DNA from 3 places in the Agrobacterium salinitolerans genome. Region 1 is predicted to be linked to each of the others. Evidence: predicted binding sites of a transcription regulator. Region 1 holds the regulator's gene; each other region holds the start of a gene.
What was found. Region 1 encodes LexA, which represses DNA repair genes until DNA is damaged. Its sites were predicted from a motif close to TGTTCNNNNTGTGTTCNG; they were not measured.
Positions count from the first base shown of each region.

Region 2: the regulator LexA is predicted to act here: its motif matches at 2,288-2,305, upstream of recA (recombinase RecA).
Region 3: the regulator LexA is predicted to act here: its motif matches at 3,263-3,280, upstream of O9X91_RS04495 (ATP-dependent helicase).

Region 1 is NZ_JAPZLN010000003.1:297,256-302,815, forward strand. Features, by position in the region: gene O9X91_RS13435 (ABC transporter ATP-binding protein) at 1-653, shown strand, start outside; gene lexA (transcriptional repressor LexA) at 952-1,674, shown strand; gene O9X91_RS13445 (glutathione S-transferase family protein) at 1,928-2,605, shown strand; gene O9X91_RS13450 (ComEC/Rec2 family competence protein) at 2,625-5,054, opposite strand; gene gltA (citrate synthase) at 5,362-5,560, shown strand, end outside.
Region 2 is NZ_JAPZLN010000001.1:751,776-757,335, reverse strand. Features, by position in the region: gene O9X91_RS03655 (pseudouridine-5'-phosphate glycosidase) at 223-1,146, opposite strand; gene O9X91_RS03650 (carbohydrate kinase family protein) at 1,176-2,117, opposite strand; gene recA (recombinase RecA) at 2,364-3,452, shown strand; gene alaS (alanine--tRNA ligase) at 3,687-5,560, shown strand, end outside.
Region 3 is NZ_JAPZLN010000001.1:912,816-918,375, forward strand. Features, by position in the region: gene O9X91_RS04480 (efflux RND transporter permease subunit) at 1-1,408, opposite strand, end outside; gene O9X91_RS04485 (efflux RND transporter periplasmic adaptor subunit) at 1,405-2,571, opposite strand; gene O9X91_RS04490 (carboxymuconolactone decarboxylase family protein) at 2,810-3,220, shown strand; gene O9X91_RS04495 (ATP-dependent helicase) at 3,322-5,560, shown strand, end outside.

The DNA of each region.
Region 1 (5,560 bases):
TCTCGCTTTCCATGACGTCCGGCAGCATCGTCACGGTCATCGGCGCAAACGGGGCGGGCAAGACCACGCTGCTCAACGCCATCATGGGCGTCGTGCCTTCGCGCGGGACCATTCTTTACGACGGCGCGCCAGTGCCCGATACCATCGAGGCCCGGGTTGCCGCTGGCCTTTGCCTTGTGCCGGAAAGGCGCGAATTGTTCGGGTCGATGACCGTCGAGGATAATATCGAGCTCGGCGGATTCCTGCGCTCACGCCAGGAGCGCAACGAAACCCGTGAGGAAATACACGCACTCTTTCCACGCCTTCGCGAGCGCAGCAAGCAGCTTGCCGGAACGCTTTCCGGCGGCGAAAGGCAGATGCTGGCGCTCGCCCGGGCACTAATGAGCCGGCCGAGGCTTTTGCTGCTGGATGAGCCTAGTCTCGGGCTTGCGCCGTTGATCGTCGCCGAAATCCTGCGCATCGTTGCCGAACTGCGTCGTACCGGTGTCTCCATCCTGCTCGTCGAACAGAACGCCCGCGCCGCGCTTGAAATCGCCGACGAGGCCTACCTCGTCGAACTCGGCGAGGTCCGCCGCTCAGGCCCGGCCGCCGAACTCGCCGTCGATCCGGCACTGATGGCGAGCTATCTCGGACCGGGCGAACACGCCCTCTAAGAAAATCCTCGTAACGGATATGAGCGATTTGCCGTCTTAGACGGACGGATCGTCGTACCGGATGCCTGAAACACAGAGCTGCCTTCAATTGCCCACTTCAGACAGCAGTTCCTCCGATTATCAAAATAGTCACCAACCCTACCGGCTCTCGGCAGTTCACGCTTTCGAATATCAAATCACGATCTGAGATGCACCCTTCACGAAATTTTAGGGGATTGCGGAACACATATGGAACATATAGTGTTCGTTCTGTATTTGTTTCGCGACTTCAACGACGATTCTCAAGGGTGTTTTCCTCATGCTCACGCGCAAACAGCAGGAATTGCTTCTCTTCATTCATGAAAGAATGAAAGAGTCCGGCGTGCCGCCCTCCTTCGATGAAATGAAGGACGCACTCGATCTTGCTTCCAAATCCGGCATTCACCGGCTGATTACCGCACTCGAAGAGCGCGGGTTTATTCGCCGGCTACCCAACAGGGCGCGAGCGCTGGAAGTGATAAAATTACCTGAGGCCTATACGCCGGGCGCAAGGCCGCAGCGTGGTTTCTCACCGAGCGTCATCGAAGGCAGCCTGGGCAAGCCGAAGGCGCCGGAGCCGGCCGCGACCCCCAAGGCGCCTGCCAATGATCTCGGCGGTGCCGTCACCGTGCCGGTCATGGGCCGCATCGCCGCCGGTGTGCCGATTTCCGCCATCCAGAACAACACCCATGATGTGGCTGTGCCAGTGGATATGCTGGGTTCGGGCGAACATTACGCTCTGGAGGTCAAGGGTGATTCGATGATCGAGGCCGGCATTTTTGATGGCGATACCGTCATCATCCGCAACGGCAATACGGCCAATCCGGGTGATATCATCGTCGCGCTGGTGGATGATGAAGAAGCGACCCTGAAGCGTTTCCGCCGCAAGGGAGCCTCCATCGCGCTGGAAGCTGCAAACCCGGCCTATGAGACCCGAATTTTCGGGCCTGATCGGGTGAAGATACAGGGCAAGCTGGTTGGGTTGATCCGCAGATATCATTGATGCCGCCGCCGGTTTGGATAAGCCGAAACAGTTAAACGGCGGCATATCTGGCCTGCAAGATGAAGGGCGCGTCATTTCGTTGAATTGATGCGCCTTTTCTTTTTTAAGTGGCAAACGCGCTCGTCGTTGCGAAAATGCGGTTGTGCACGATGGCCCATCCATCAATTGGCGTTATGGGAGCCATGGATTCTTTGCGATATTCCAAGACCATTCGCAGATATAGAAATGCGCATCCTATCGGGGGAAAAACGCCATGTACGATCTTTATATTGCCAACAAGAACTATTCCTCATGGTCGCTGCGGCCCTGGGTTTTGATGCGCACGCTCGGCATCGCCTTTGATGAAAAACTCGTTCCCTTTGGCGAAGGTGTTGCCTTCTCCAGCTTTTCGCCGACGGGCAAGGTGCCGTGCCTTGTTGATGAGGGCGTGACGGTTTGGGAATCGCTGTCGATTGCCGAATATCTGGCCGAGAGACATCAGGGTGTCTGGGCAAGTGACAAGCAGGCACGGGCCTGGTCACGCTCGGCGGCAAGTGAAATGCATGCGGGCTTCTCTTCGCTGCGCAATCTCTATCCCATGTCGGTCGGTATCCGCGTAAAACCGAAGGGCGGCGATGCCGGGCTTGCGGCCGACATAAAACGCATTGATGCGCTGTGGAGCGAAGGCCTCGCAAAATTCGGCGGACCGTTTCTCGCCGGTCAAAAATTCACGGCGGTCGATGCCTTCTTCTGCCCGGTGGCGTTCCGTTTCCAGACCTATGGCGCCGATCTTTCGCCAGCGGCGAAGGCCTATTGTGACAGGCTGCTTGCCCTGCCCGCCATGCGCGAATGGTATGAGGCCGGACTGAAGGAAATCTGGCGCGATCTGCCGCATGAAGAAGAGATCGGCAGCATTGGCGAATTGACCGCGGATCTGCGCGCCAAGGCCTGACAAAACATGCTGACGGCACTCACTGCGATGCCGTCAGCACCTGAGTGACGGCTTCTGGCACATCACGGTCAAAGCGGCCACTCTTCCAGTCGTAATAGCGATGTTCGCTCCACGGCCTGTCGGTGCTGGCGGTTGCCGCGCGCATCCGCCCCACCACCCCCGCCTGTTCGCTGCCGGCGAAATTTATCTCTACCGAGCCGATGCGTCTTAATGTGTCGCGATTGAGCAGCAGGGCGCCCGAGCGGCATTGCGCAAACGAGGTTCTGCGGGAGACGATGACGATATCGGCGATATCACAGGCTTTTCCTGCAAACCGGCCGTCTTCCAGAACTATGATAAATTCGCCGCTTCCCGCGCGCGCCGCACACCAGATGCCTGTTCTGCAGGTGAAGACACCGGGTGCGGCATCTCTCAGCGTCGTTATCATCTCCCGCGCCACGGCCTTCATGTCCTCCGGCGCCAGCTTGGATTTGGTGGTGAGAGCAACGGTTGTTGTCGGAGCCCCCATCTTGAGAAGGACCGGTGGGAGCGGTTTGTCAGGCAACAGCAGCGCCCTCTGCCATTGCTCATAGATGAAGCCCTGCGGCCGCGTTTTTGTGGTGTAGACCCTGCCCTCGTCCAGAAGCGCCACCAGCTTGCCTTCCTCATGGACAAGCAGATCAGGCAGACCGCGTTGGGCGACGGCTCCAGAGAGGCCGAAGGCCAATATCAGAGGTGGCAAACCGAGTAGCGCCAAACGGGTGCGCAGCAATGTCAGCAGCAGAAAACCCACAGAGGCAATGCCGATGAAAGCGCCATGCGGTCTCCCGGTCGCCGCGCTGCCACCCCAGGACGCCACCTCGTCCGCAACCTCGATAACGAGCGCCATGCCGTAACCCATGACCTTCAGGAACGGCGCATCGAGCCCGAAGGGCATCAACAGCATGGCGATGAGGCCGAAGGGCATGACGACCAGCGACATCAGCGGCATGGCTGCCAGATTGGCGAAAAGTCCATAGGTGGTGACACGCTGGAAATGCTCGGCGGAATAGATCGCCGTCGAAAGCCCGCCGATCAGCGATGTGGTGACAACACCGCCGATGACGGCGCCTGCCGTTCCCGCCACCGTCATCCACGCCGGTTTGCGGCCTGTGAACAGACGCTCCCGGTCGCCGCGCCAGCGGCTCCAGGCGGCATAAGCGGCAACAAGCGCGATTGTCGCGGCAAAGGACATCTGGAAGCTCGGCCCCATGATTTCCGAAGGAGAGAGAACAAGGATGACCAGAGCGGACAGCGCAACATTCCTGAGGCTAAGCGACGGCTGATCGAACAGCACCGCGATCAGCATCACCGACATCATCAGCCAGGCGCGTTCGGCAGAGACGGCAAAACCTGATATCAGGTAATAGGCGAGCGTCATCAGCAGCGCCGCAAAAGCGGATATTTTCTTCACCGGCCAGCGCTGGGCAAAGGCCGGAAACAGGCTGAAGGCAAGCCTCAGCCCCACGAAGAATATGCCTGATGCCAACGCCATGTTGAGCCCGGATATGGCAACGATATGGGCAAGGCCGGAAAGCCGCAGGGCTTCCATTGTTTCCGCCGATATGGCCTGTCTCTCATCGGTGACGATAGAGGCGGCAAACGCACCGGCGTCGCCGCCAATGGTGCTGCGGATGCGCTCGGCAATGGCGGTGCGCAGGCCGTAGAGCCGCATATCGGCCCATTCCAGCCAATCATCCTTTGCGTCGATATCAGGGGCAGTGATCGTCTGCGGCGGCTTGTAAAAAAAGCCGGTCGCGCCTATGCCCCTGAAATAGGACGCGAAGGCGAAATCGTTGAGACCGGGCAAAGCCGGACCGGATGGCGGCGAAAGCCGCGCCTTGCCGCGAATTGTCGCACCGAGTGCCACCGGCTTTCCGCCGCCGCGGGCCAGCAGCGAAACCTTTCCAGGCAGGCGTGACAACGCCGGCGCTTCTGTCGCAGCCAGCTGCACCACATAACGCCAATCGCCGCGGGCATCGACCTCTCGGCGCATCACCGTGCCGGTAATAGTGGTGGTAACGGGCGTATCCAGCACCACCGTCCCTGCCCTCCGCGTTTCAAATTCGGCGAAAAGCATGCCCAGCAACAGCAGTGCGACGAGGCTGCACGCCGTGGCCACCAGAGTCGCGTGATATCGGGTGGCGAATGCCAGGCCGGCGGCGAGGAAAAATAGAACAACAAGAAGCGGCAATGAGGGTGCTGCATCAAGGGAAAACCAGAGGATCGCCCCACAGCCGATGAAGACCGGCACGAAAAGAAAATCATGACCGAATGCACGTTCCTCGGCGAGGCAGGTGGTGATTTTCTGGAGAATGGCAGTTTGCGTTTGCGGCTTGTCGGCAAGGGCCGGCAGACCATATGTCGCCAGATCGCCGGTACGGCGCTGCGGAGACAGCATCTCCGTCGTGCGGGGCAATCCGCCCTGCATCGTTTCGGCATATCCGAAATGCTGTTTTTCCCCTTGATCAAGCAATCTGCGCCGCGCCCCTGCCGCACCGGAAACAGGTTTGCAGGTGGACGCGCGGGATTGCAATGCTTTCCTTTAACCCTGCGTTGACCGAGATTGAGTTGCCATGATCGATAAAGCGAAAAGCAACGCAATTGCGTTTGCCGCAATGCACAATTTGACCTTTGGATAGCTTGGCATCTGCGCAAGGATCATATAGCTAATCGGTAGACGCTTAACCGCGGGGTGTGTCTCAACGCCCCCACCCGCATGTTTTCGGAGGATCAGTATGACGGAAAAAAGCGCTACAGTGACACTTGGCGAAAAGCAGGTGGAACTCCCGGTCAGGGAGGGCACGATTGGACCAAGCGTCGTCGATATCGCCACGCTCTACAAGCACACGGGCTCCTTCACCTACGACCCGGGTTTCACGTCGACGGCCTCCTGCGAATCCAAGATCACCTATATCGACGGTGACGAGGGCGTTC
Region 2 (5,560 bases), on a different contig from region 1:
CGTGACGGGTCTTTCCTGCAACTCGACGTCATCCTCGGGCTCGTCCCGAGGATCCAATCACGTCTCACCGGGCGAGGCGTCGCAGATGCCCGGGACAGGCCCGAGCATGACGGAGGGGAAGTTTGCGACCTGCGACTTCCGGGAAGTCAAAAGCTCGCGACTCTTCTTTATTTTGACGAAGCCTCTCTGCTGTCAAACGGAACGAAGAGGGCAGAAATGGCCTCAGCTCAACGCCACGGCGATTTCCGCAGCAAGCTGCGCATTGTTGCGCACCAGCGCGATATTGGTTTCCAGGCTGCGGCCATCCGTCAGGCGGAAGATGTCGCCAAGCAGGTAGGGGGTAACTTCCTTGCCGGTCACTTCGTCGCGTTCGGCGTGGGATATGGCACGGTTGATGTAGATTTCCATCTCCTCGCGCGGAATTTCATCCTCTTCCGGCACGGGATTGGCCACCAGCATTCCGCCATCGATACCCAGCTGTTCGCGGGTCGCCTGGAAATTGGCAATGGCTGCGGGGCTGTTGAGCGAGAGCGGGCTCGGCAGGCCGGAGGAGCGCGACCAGAAAGCCGGGAATTCTTCCGAGCCGAAGGTTACGACCGGCACGCCGTTGGTTTCGAGGACTTCAAGCGTCTTCGGGATGTCGAGGATAGCCTTGGCACCAGCGCACACGACGATCACGCCGGTCTTGGCAAGCTCGGTCAGGTCGGCGGAGATGTCGAAGGTCTCTTCAGCACCCTTGTGCACGCCGCCGATGCCGCCGGTGGCAAAAACGCGAATGCCGGCGCGAGCGGCGGCGATCATGGTCGCTGCAACCGTGGTCGCGCCTGTCCGGCGCTCGGCGATCGCAAAGGCGATATCGGCGCGCGAGACCTTCATGGCGTCGGTGGTCTTCGCCAGCGCCTCGAGCTGGTCTTTCTCAAGGCCGATATGGAGGGTGCCGTGAATGACGGCGATGGTGGCCGGAACCGCACCCTGATCGCGGATGATCTGTTCGACGCTTTCCGCCATTTCGATATTGCCGGGGTAAGGCATGCCGTGGGTGATGATGGTCGATTCGAGCGCGACGATCGGCGCGCCGCGCTGCTTGGCGGCGGCGACTTCCTGAGAATAGACGATGGGCAGGAGCGGGGAGATGGGGCGGGTCATTTCATCTGTTCCAGTTTTTAAAAGCGGGTTCATGCCAGCATTTCAGCCTGGGGAACAAGCCCTAACATGGCGTCCACACTGTCTTTTGATAGGTCCTGCGAGGTGGCGAAGGGTGACTGCACGGTAATGGCGGCTGCCGCGGCCCCCCGTCTCAATGCCTCCGAGATTGTTTCTCCCTCGGCAATGGCGGCGAGATAACCGGAGGCCATGGCATCACCGGCGCCGGTGACATCCTTCACCTCGCGGATAAGGGGTGGGTGGAGGATTGCTTTTCCCGTCCCGTTGAAGGCCACGACTTCGCTTGCGCCGCGGGTGACGACACCGCCGGAAAGCCCGGCCTTGCGCAATATATCCGGCCAGTCACGGACATTCTGTGCCGTCTCGCCGGTCAGCGCGCGGGCTTCCGCTTCGTTCATGAAGAGGATGTCGATATCGCCGAGCGCCGCCTTCAGCTTCACAGCCTTGGCCGGCGAAATGGCTATGGCCGCCAGCGGCTTCTCACAGGTGCGAGCGATGAGGCCAAGCGCCGTCAGCGTATCCTCGGGCAGGTTGGCGTCGCAAAGCAGGATATCGCTCGTCGTTATCGCCTCGCGCACGGCGCGTATCTTGAGGCGGCGCGGGGTGAAGAGTTTGTAGAGATCCATATCGGCAAGCGCGATGACGAGGTTGCCATCGCGCTCCAGAATGGCTGTGTAGCTCGGCGTGCGCCGGTCGAGGAAGGTGAACGGCGTGTCTTCCACGCCCGCCTGACGTGCGGCCTCCGCCACCGCTTCGCCCGTCACGTCGCCGCCGCGCGGCGCGATGATGCGGACCTGAAAGCCGAGCCGGGAAAGATTGCGCGCGGCGTTTAAACCGCCGCCGCCCGCCTCTTCCATCCACGAGCCGGGGTTGCTGGCGCCCGGTGCCGTTTCAGTCTCGATCATGCCGCGTCTGTCGATATGCGCGCCGCCCAGAACGAGTATTTTCTTCACGCTTGCGTTTCCCTCTCTGGCGGATGGAAAGACCGGACGATTCGGCCTAAACTGACGTCTTCCTGACCTCGCCTCCGGTTTGCGGCTATGGGCCGCGCACAGAAAAACGAAAGCAGAACAAACGACTTATCACTATTTGTTTTCAATATGCTGGCTCAGCCTTGTGAAATGAGAACAAATAGAGTACATACCGTTTCCATACTGCTTCATTGCCTGTGCGGCTTCAATAACCTAAAGGTGGTTCGGATGGCACAAAATTCTTTGCGTCTCGTAGAGGATAAATCGGTGGATAAAAGTAAGGCACTGGAAGCGGCGCTCTCCCAGATCGAACGGTCGTTCGGCAAGGGATCGATCATGAAGCTCGGTTCCAATGAAAATGTGGTTGAGGTGGAGACCGTTTCGACGGGTTCGCTCAGCCTGGATATCGCGCTCGGCATCGGCGGTCTGCCGAAGGGGCGCATCGTTGAAATTTACGGTCCGGAAAGCTCGGGTAAAACGACGCTGGCGTTGCAGACAATCGCGGAAGCCCAGAAGAAGGGCGGCATCTGCGCCTTCGTCGATGCCGAACATGCGCTCGATCCGGTCTATGCCCGCAAGCTTGGCGTGGATTTGCAGAGCCTGTTGATCTCGCAGCCGGATACGGGCGAGCAGGCGCTTGAGATCACCGATACGCTGGTGCGCTCCGGCGCGGTGGACGTTCTTGTGGTCGACTCCGTTGCGGCGCTGACGCCGCGGGCGGAAATCGAAGGCGAGATGGGCGACAGCCTGCCGGGTCTTCAGGCGCGTCTGATGAGCCAGGCGCTGCGCAAGCTGACGGCTTCGATCTCCAAGTCGAAGTGCATGGTCATCTTCATCAACCAGATCCGTATGAAGATCGGCGTCATGTTCGGTTCGCCGGAAACGACGACCGGCGGTAACGCTCTCAAGTTCTACGCCTCGGTGCGTCTCGACATCCGCCGTATCGGCGCGGTCAAGGAACGTGAAGAGGTTGTCGGCAACCAGACGCGCGTCAAGGTCGTCAAGAACAAGATGGCGCCGCCCTTCAAGCAGGTGGAATTCGACATCATGTATGGCGAAGGCGTTTCCAAGACCGGTGAGTTGGTCGATCTCGGCGTGAAGGCCGGCATCGTTGAGAAATCCGGCGCATGGTTCTCCTATAACAGCCAGCGTCTGGGGCAGGGGCGTGAAAACGCCAAAACCTTCCTGCGCGACAATCCGGATACGGCAAACGAGATCGAACTGGCGCTGCGCCAGAATGCCGGCCTGATTGCGGATCGTTTCCTGCAGAATGGCGGTCCTGATGCCGGCGATGACGGCGACGGTGACGAGGGTTGATCCTGTCGTTGAGTTTCAGGAATCCGATGCAGGTTCGCCTGTCTTGATGTGAATTGATTGAACAAAATGGGCCGTGCGATTTCTGTCGTGTGGCCCTTTTTGTTTGTCGGTGCGCCTTCACCGGTCTCCATGGCTGGACAGGGCTGGATACGGACGATAAAAGCCATTGATTTTGCAATATAGCCATCGTTGCCGATGGCGGTGATGGACTCCAGTTGTGAGCGGTGTGTGGGCATGAGCGGTGTAAATGAAATTCGGTCGACCTTCCTCGACTACTTCAAGAAGAACGGACATGAGATTGTGCCCTCCAGCCCGCTGGTGCCGCGCAACGATCCGACGCTGATGTTCACCAATGCCGGCATGGTGCAGTTCAAGAACGTCTTTACCGGTCTTGAAAGCCGTCCCTATTCCACCGCGGCATCCGCGCAGAAATGCGTGCGCGCTGGCGGCAAGCATAATGACCTCGACAATGTCGGTTATACTGCCCGCCACCACACTTTCTTCGAAATGCTCGGCAATTTCTCCTTCGGCGATTATTTCAAGGAAGAGGCGATCACGCATGCCTGGAACCTGATCACCAAGGAATACGGCATCGACCGCAACCGTCTGCTGGTCACGGTCTATCACACCGACGACGAGGCCTTTAACCTCTGGAAGAAGATTGCCGGTTTCTCCGACGACCGCATCATCCGCATCCCGACCAGCGACAATTTCTGGGCGATGGGCGATACCGGTCCGTGCGGCCCCTGTTCGGAAATCTTCTATGATCACGGCGATCATATCTGGGGCGGCCCGCCCGGCTCGCCGGATGAGGATGGCGATCGCTTCATCGAAATCTGGAACCTCGTCTTCATGCAATATGAGCAGGTGACGAAGGAAGAGCGCATCGACCTGCCGCGCCCGTCGATCGACACCGGCATGGGGCTGGAGCGTATTTCTGCGCTGCTGCAGGGCAAGCATGACAATTACGATACGGACCTGTTCCGTGCACTGATCGCCGCTTCCGTCGAAGCGACCGGCGTTCCCGCCGAAGGCGAAAAGCGCGCCAGCCACCGCGTCATCGCCGACCATCTGCGCTCGTCCGCCTTCCTTATTGCCGATGGCGTGCTGCCGTCCAATGAAGGGCGCGGTTATGTTCTGCGCCGTATCATGCGCCGCGCCATGCGCCATGCCGAACTTCTCGGCGCGCGCGAGCCGCTGATCTACAGGTTGCTGCCGTCGCTGGTGCAGCAGATGGGCCGCGCCTACCCGGAACTGGTTCGCGCCGAGGCGCTGATCTCCGAAACGCTGAAGCTTGAGGAAACCCGTTTCCGCAAGACGCTGGAGCGCGGCCTGTCGCTGCTGTCCGATGCCACTTCGACGTTGCACAAGGGCGACATGCTGGATGGCGAAACCGCCTTCAAGCTCTATGACACCTACGGCTTCCCGCTCGATCTGACGCAGGACGCGCTGCGCGCCCGCGAAATCGGCGTCGATATTTCCGGCTTCACGGATGCGATGGAGCGTCAGAAAGCGGAAGCCCGCTCGCATTGGGCCGGCTCCGGCGACAAGGCGACTGAGACAATCTGGTTCGAGCTCAAGGAAAAGCTCGGCGCCACCGAGTTTCTCGGTTACGACACGGAAACGGCAGAGGGTGTTGTGCAGGCGATCGTCAAGGACGGCAAGGCTGTCGAAAGCGCTGCGGATGGTGAGGCCGTTCAGGTCGTCGTCAACCAGACGCCGTTTTATGGCGAGTCCGGCGGCCAGATGGGCGATACCGGCGTTATCACCGGCGATACTGGCGCCTTTGCCGTTTCCGATACCCAGAAGCGGGGCGAAGGCCTCTTCGTCCACATGGGCACCGTTTCCAAGGGTGGCCTGAAAGTGGGCGACGCCGTTCAGCTGACGGTCGATCATGATCGCCGCTCGCGCTTGCGTGCCAACCATTCCGCCACTCACCTGCTGCATGAGGCGCTGCGCGAAGTGCTCGGCACCCATGTTGCGCAGAAGGGGTCGCTGGTCGCGCCCGAGCGCCTGCGCTTTGACGTCTCGCATCCGAAGCCGATGTCGGCCGAGGAGTTGAAGGTCGTCGAAGAAATGGCCAACGAAATCGTGTTGCAGAACTCGCC
Region 3 (5,560 bases), on a different contig from region 1:
ATTCGCGGAAAAGGCCGCCAAGCTGACCGGGCAGAAACGACAGCGGAATGAAGACGGCGGCAAGCGTCGCCGTCGTTGCCAGAACGGCAAAGAACACCTCCTGCGTGCCCAGAACGGCGGCGGCACGCGGCCCCATGCCTTCCGTCCGGCGGCGCACGATATTTTCCAGCACCACAATGGCGTCGTCCACCACCAGACCCGTCGCCAGAACGATGGCGAGAAGCGTCAGGATATTGACCGAGAAACCAACCATATAGATGGCGACGATAGTGCCGATCAGCGCCACCGGCATGGTGATCGCGGGAATGAGCGTTGCGCGCCAGTCACGCAGGAAGAGATAAAGCACCACCACGACAATGATCGCCGAGAGCCCAAGCGCCAGCTCGACTTCATGCAAGGCGCCCTGGATGAAAACGGCGTCATCGCTGGTGACGACGATGCGCGTGCCTTCAGGCAGGTTAGGCGTCATGGCGTCGACGGCCGCCTTGACACCGGATGAAATATTGAGCGTGTTGGACTGCGCCTGGCGGATGACGCCGAGGCCGACGCCCTGCACGCCGTTGGAACGCAAAGAGGTGGACTGGTCGTCCGCCCCCAGCATAACGGTTGCGACATCCCTGAGGCGGATATTGTTCTTGATGAGAAGATTGGAGAAGTCTTCAGGCGTCGTCAGGCTGGCCGTGGCGCGCACGACGATGTCCTGCGTCGTGCTTTTCAGCGATCCCGCCGGCACATCGAGGGCGGCGTTGGCAAGCGCGTTGGAAACATCCGTCACAGTCAGACCCCGGCTCGCCAATGCCGCCTGATTGAGATCCACCCGGAAAACCTTTTCCTGATCGCCGTAAAGCTCCACATCCGCCACGCCATCGACAGCGGCCAGACGGTCGATGATCTCGTCATCCACCAGCTTGGTCAGGTCTTCCATGCTGAGCGTGGACGAGGTGACGGCGAGACGCATGATCGGCTGGCTGTCGGAATCGGCCTTGATGATCTGCGGTTCGTCGGCATCGTCTGGCAACTGGTTGGTGACGCGGCCGATGGCGTCGCGCACATCGTTGGCGGCGACGGCCAGATCGACATTGTCGCCGAATTCCATCGTCACCCGGCTGGTGCCGAATTGCGAATTGGAGGAGATGGACTTCACGCCGCTGACCCGCGCCACAGCACCTTCAATGGTCTGCGTCACTTCCTGATCGATAGTCTCGGGCGCCGCCCCCTCATAGGTGGTCCTGACACTGATGATTGGCCGGTCGACATCCGGCAATTCGCGGACTTCGACGCCAACCAGAGCTGCGAGACCGGCAACGACCAGCAGCGTGTTGAGAACCGCTGCCAGGATCGGCCGGCGCACAAACAATGCCGTGAAGGTGAGCTTGGAATCCTTAACCGGGGGCGGCTGGGTCGTCATTGGCTGGCAACCTCCTCGGGCTTGGGCTGATTACCGACGCGGACCGCGCCCCCTTCGCGCACGCGCTGCAGGCCCTCAATCACGACAGGCTCGCCATCCGCCAGCTCCGCCTTGACCAGAACGGCATCAGGATTGCGCTGCACGATCTGCACCCGCACCTTGTTCGATTTATTATCGGCCACACGCCAGACATAGGAGCCTTGCGCATCCCACTGCACGGCCAGCGGGTCGACCGAGGCATAGGTTTCCCCGGCAAACCGCATGGTGACGCCGAAGGACATGCCTGCCCTCAGCTCGTCCTTCTCATTGCCGAACTTCGCCCGGATGCGGATTGTGCGGCTCGCCTCGTCGACGCGGTTGTCGACGGCCTCGACCTCACCCTTGAAGGTCTCACCCGGCCGGGAAATCGACGTCGCCTCTACCGGCATGCCGACCTCGATCGCGGTTGCGAACCGCTCGGGAGCCCAGAAATTGACGAGAATTTCGGACCGGTCGTCGATGCTGACGATGGTTGACTGCGTGGTGACGTTATCGCCTATATTGGCGGCGACGATACCCGCCACACCCTCTATCGGCGCAACGATGTCGCGGCGCTTGAGATTGAGTTCGGCAGTGCTCAAGGCAAGCTTGGCGGCTTCCTCGGCAATCTGCGCATCCAGCACATCGAGGCGGGAAACGGATTTCAGGTTCTTGTAGGAATTGGATTTTTCAACGGCGCTGCGCAGCGCCACCTGCGCCTTGTCGCGCTCGATCACCTGCTCTTCATCGTCGAGCCTTGCCAGCACCTGCCCTTTCACGACACGCGCGCCGGACGATGTGCGAATTTCGGAAAGCGTGCCGGAAGCCTGCGGCATGACGACAACCGACTGGATCGCCTCGCCATTGCCGATGGCGTTCAAACGGTCATTGACCGTGCCTTTCTTCACCGGGGCCGTCACCACCAGTGTGGCGTTGCCGTTGCGGCGCGCACCGCCGGCATTCTGCCCTGTGGACGCACCGGCCGCCGGGCCGCCGGTTGCGGCGACTTCAATCGCCCCGGCAGGCGTTTTGCCAAGCCCCATGCTGGCGAGCAGATTGCGGGCTTCGGGCGAATAGAAGCCCCAGAGACAGAGCCCCGCTCCGACCACGGCAACACTGACACCCACCTGTTTCCACACCCGCATATACTTCTCCGGTTGATCCACGCAGCATAAAGCATTCCCGCGAACACTCGTTCCGGGACAGAAACACTATTCCCGCTTGGCTAAGGCAAGGCAACGCACAAATCCGTTCCTTACGTAATTGTAATTTGGGCGCAAATGCCGCCCGGAGCAGCCAATCCGCAATCCATCCGTGCATTCCTGTCGCAAATATCCGCCATTGGGCTAATCTGCCTCCGAGACGCCATAACCGGAGTAAGCGATGAGCACCGTAACGAAGACCGAAAACCCGGAAACCGATCCTCGCGTCAAAGCGGTGTTCGATGACATCCGCGCCACCCGCAAATCGGATTTCATCAACAATATGTGGCTCTACCTCGCCTTCGATGCCGATCTGCTTGAAAAGACATGGGGTGAGGTCAAGGCGGTGATGGCGACACCTTCGGCGCTCGATCCCGTCGTGAAGGAAATGCTTTACATTGCAGTTTCCGTCACCAATGGCTGTTCCTATTGCGCCCATTCCCACACGGCAGCCGCCAAAGCCAGGGGCATGACGACAGATCAGCATGCCGATTTACTGCGCGTCATCGCGCTTGCCGCCAAGACCAACCAGCTTGCGGTCGCGCTGCAAGTGCCCGTTGACGCCGCTTTCGACGCCGACAGACAGGCGTGATGCGAAAAAATGCCTTGGAATGGGCGTTTTGACTGATGATACCGGAATAAAAGCAGAACACGGTTCTGGCCTTTATATCCCGAATCACTACATTGGGCCGCATGAGCAACAGTTTTGACGATATGCCGTTCTTCGATGAGGAACCCGCCGCACCGCGCAGGGCAACGAACAACGCCGGTGCGGAAAGCGGCGGCGGGCTTGGCATTGCCGCCCGCGCCATGGCGGCGCGCGATCAGACGCGTGCTGCACCCGACTATCTTTCCGGCCTCAACCCGGAACAGCGCGATGCCGTGGAAACGCTGGACGGACCCGTTCTCGTCCTCGCCGGCGCCGGCACCGGCAAGACCCGCGTTCTAACCACCCGCATCGCCCATATTCTCGCGACCGGCCGGGCCTATCCGAGCCAGATTCTTGCCGTGACCTTTACCAACAAGGCTGCCCGCGAGATGAAGGAACGTATCGGCGTTCTCGTCGGTGGCGCGGTCGAGGGCATGCCCTGGCTCGGCACGTTCCACTCCATCGGCGTCAAGCTGTTGCGGCGTCACGCCGAACTCGTCGGCCTGAAATCGGATTTCACCATCCTCGATACGGACGACGTGGTGCGGCTGATCAAGCAGCTCATTCAGGCCGAAGGTCTTGATGACAAGCGCTGGCCGGCAAAACAGTTTGCCGGCATGATCGACGGCTGGAAGAACAAGGGCCTGACGCCGCCGGATATTCCTGAAGGGGACAGCCGCGCCTTCGCAAATGGCAAAGGTCGTGAACTTTACACCGCCTATCAGAACCGGTTGAAAACACTGAACGCCTGCGACTTCGGCGATCTCCTGATGCACCCGATCAGTATCTTCCGCCGCCACACCGATATTCTGAAGGAGTATCACCAGAAATTCCGTTACATTCTGGTGGACGAATATCAGGACACCAATACGGCGCAATATATGTGGCTCAGGCTTCTCGCCCAGCGCGCCAAGGGCGAGCCGCAGAATGTCTGCTGCGTGGGTGACGACGACCAGTCGATCTATGGCTGGCGCGGTGCGGAAGTGGACAATATCCTGCGTTTCGACAAGGATTTTCCCGGCGCCAAGGTGATCAAGCTCGAGCGCAACTACCGTTCCACCGAGCATATTCTCGGCGCTGCCGGCCATCTGATCGCCCACAACGAGGGCCGTCTCGGCAAGACGCTGTTTACTGAGCGCAGCAGCCCTGACGATGAAAAGGTCGTGGTGCACGCAGCCTGGGATTCCGAAGAGGAAGCCCGCGCGGTGGGCGAGGAAATCGAACAGCTACAGCGCAAGAACCACAAGCTGAACGACATGGCCATCCTCGTTCGCGCTTCCTTCCAGATGCGCGAATTCGAAGACCGTTTCGTCACGCTCGGCCTCAATTACCGCGTCATCGGCGGCCCGCGCTTTTATGAGCGTCTCGAAATCCGCGATGCCATGGCCTATTTCCGCCTCGTCTGCCAGCCGGCCGACGATCTGGCCTTCGAGCGGATCGTCAACACGCCGAAACGCGGCCTTGGTGACACGACCATCCGCAACCTGCACGACTATGCCCGCGCCCGCGATATTCCGATGCTGGCGGCCGCGGCCGATATCATCGAAACCGACGAGCTGAAGCCGAAGGCGCGCAAGGCGCTGTTCGATGTGGTGCAGGATTTCCGCCGCTGGCAGGGCCTCTTGGAAAACACCGAACACACCACGCTTGCCGAGCAGATTCTCGACGAAAGCGGCTATACCGCCATGTGGCAGGCCGACAAGACGGCAGAAGCCCCCGGACGCCTTGAGAACCTGAAGGAACTCATCCGCTCGATGGAAGCCTTTGAAAGCATGCGCGGATTCCTCGAGCATGTCGCACTCGTGATGGATGCCGAGCAAAACGAAAATCTCGATGCCGTCTCCATCATGACGCTGCACTCCGCCAAGGGTCTGGAATTCGACACCGTCTTCCTGCCCGGCTGGGAAGAAGGCCTGTTCCCGCACCAGCGGGCGCTGGACGAAGGCGGGCGCTCCGGTCTTGAGGAAGAACGTCGTCTTGCCTATGTCGGTATCACCCGTGCCAAGAAACTCTGCCATATCTGGTTCGTGTCGAACCGGCGCATTCACGGGCTGTGGCAATCCACCCTGCCCTCACGTTTCCTCGATGAATTGCCGCCCGCCCATGTGGATGTCGCGGCATCCGATAGCAATTACGGCGGTTATGGCGGACGTGGCGGCTACGGCCAGTCGCGCTTCGACAAGGCCGATCCCTTCACTAACAACTACTCCACCCCCGGCTGGAAGCGCGCGCAGCAGAACCGCAGCGACGCCACCCGCGACAATTGGGGCACACGCTCCGGCC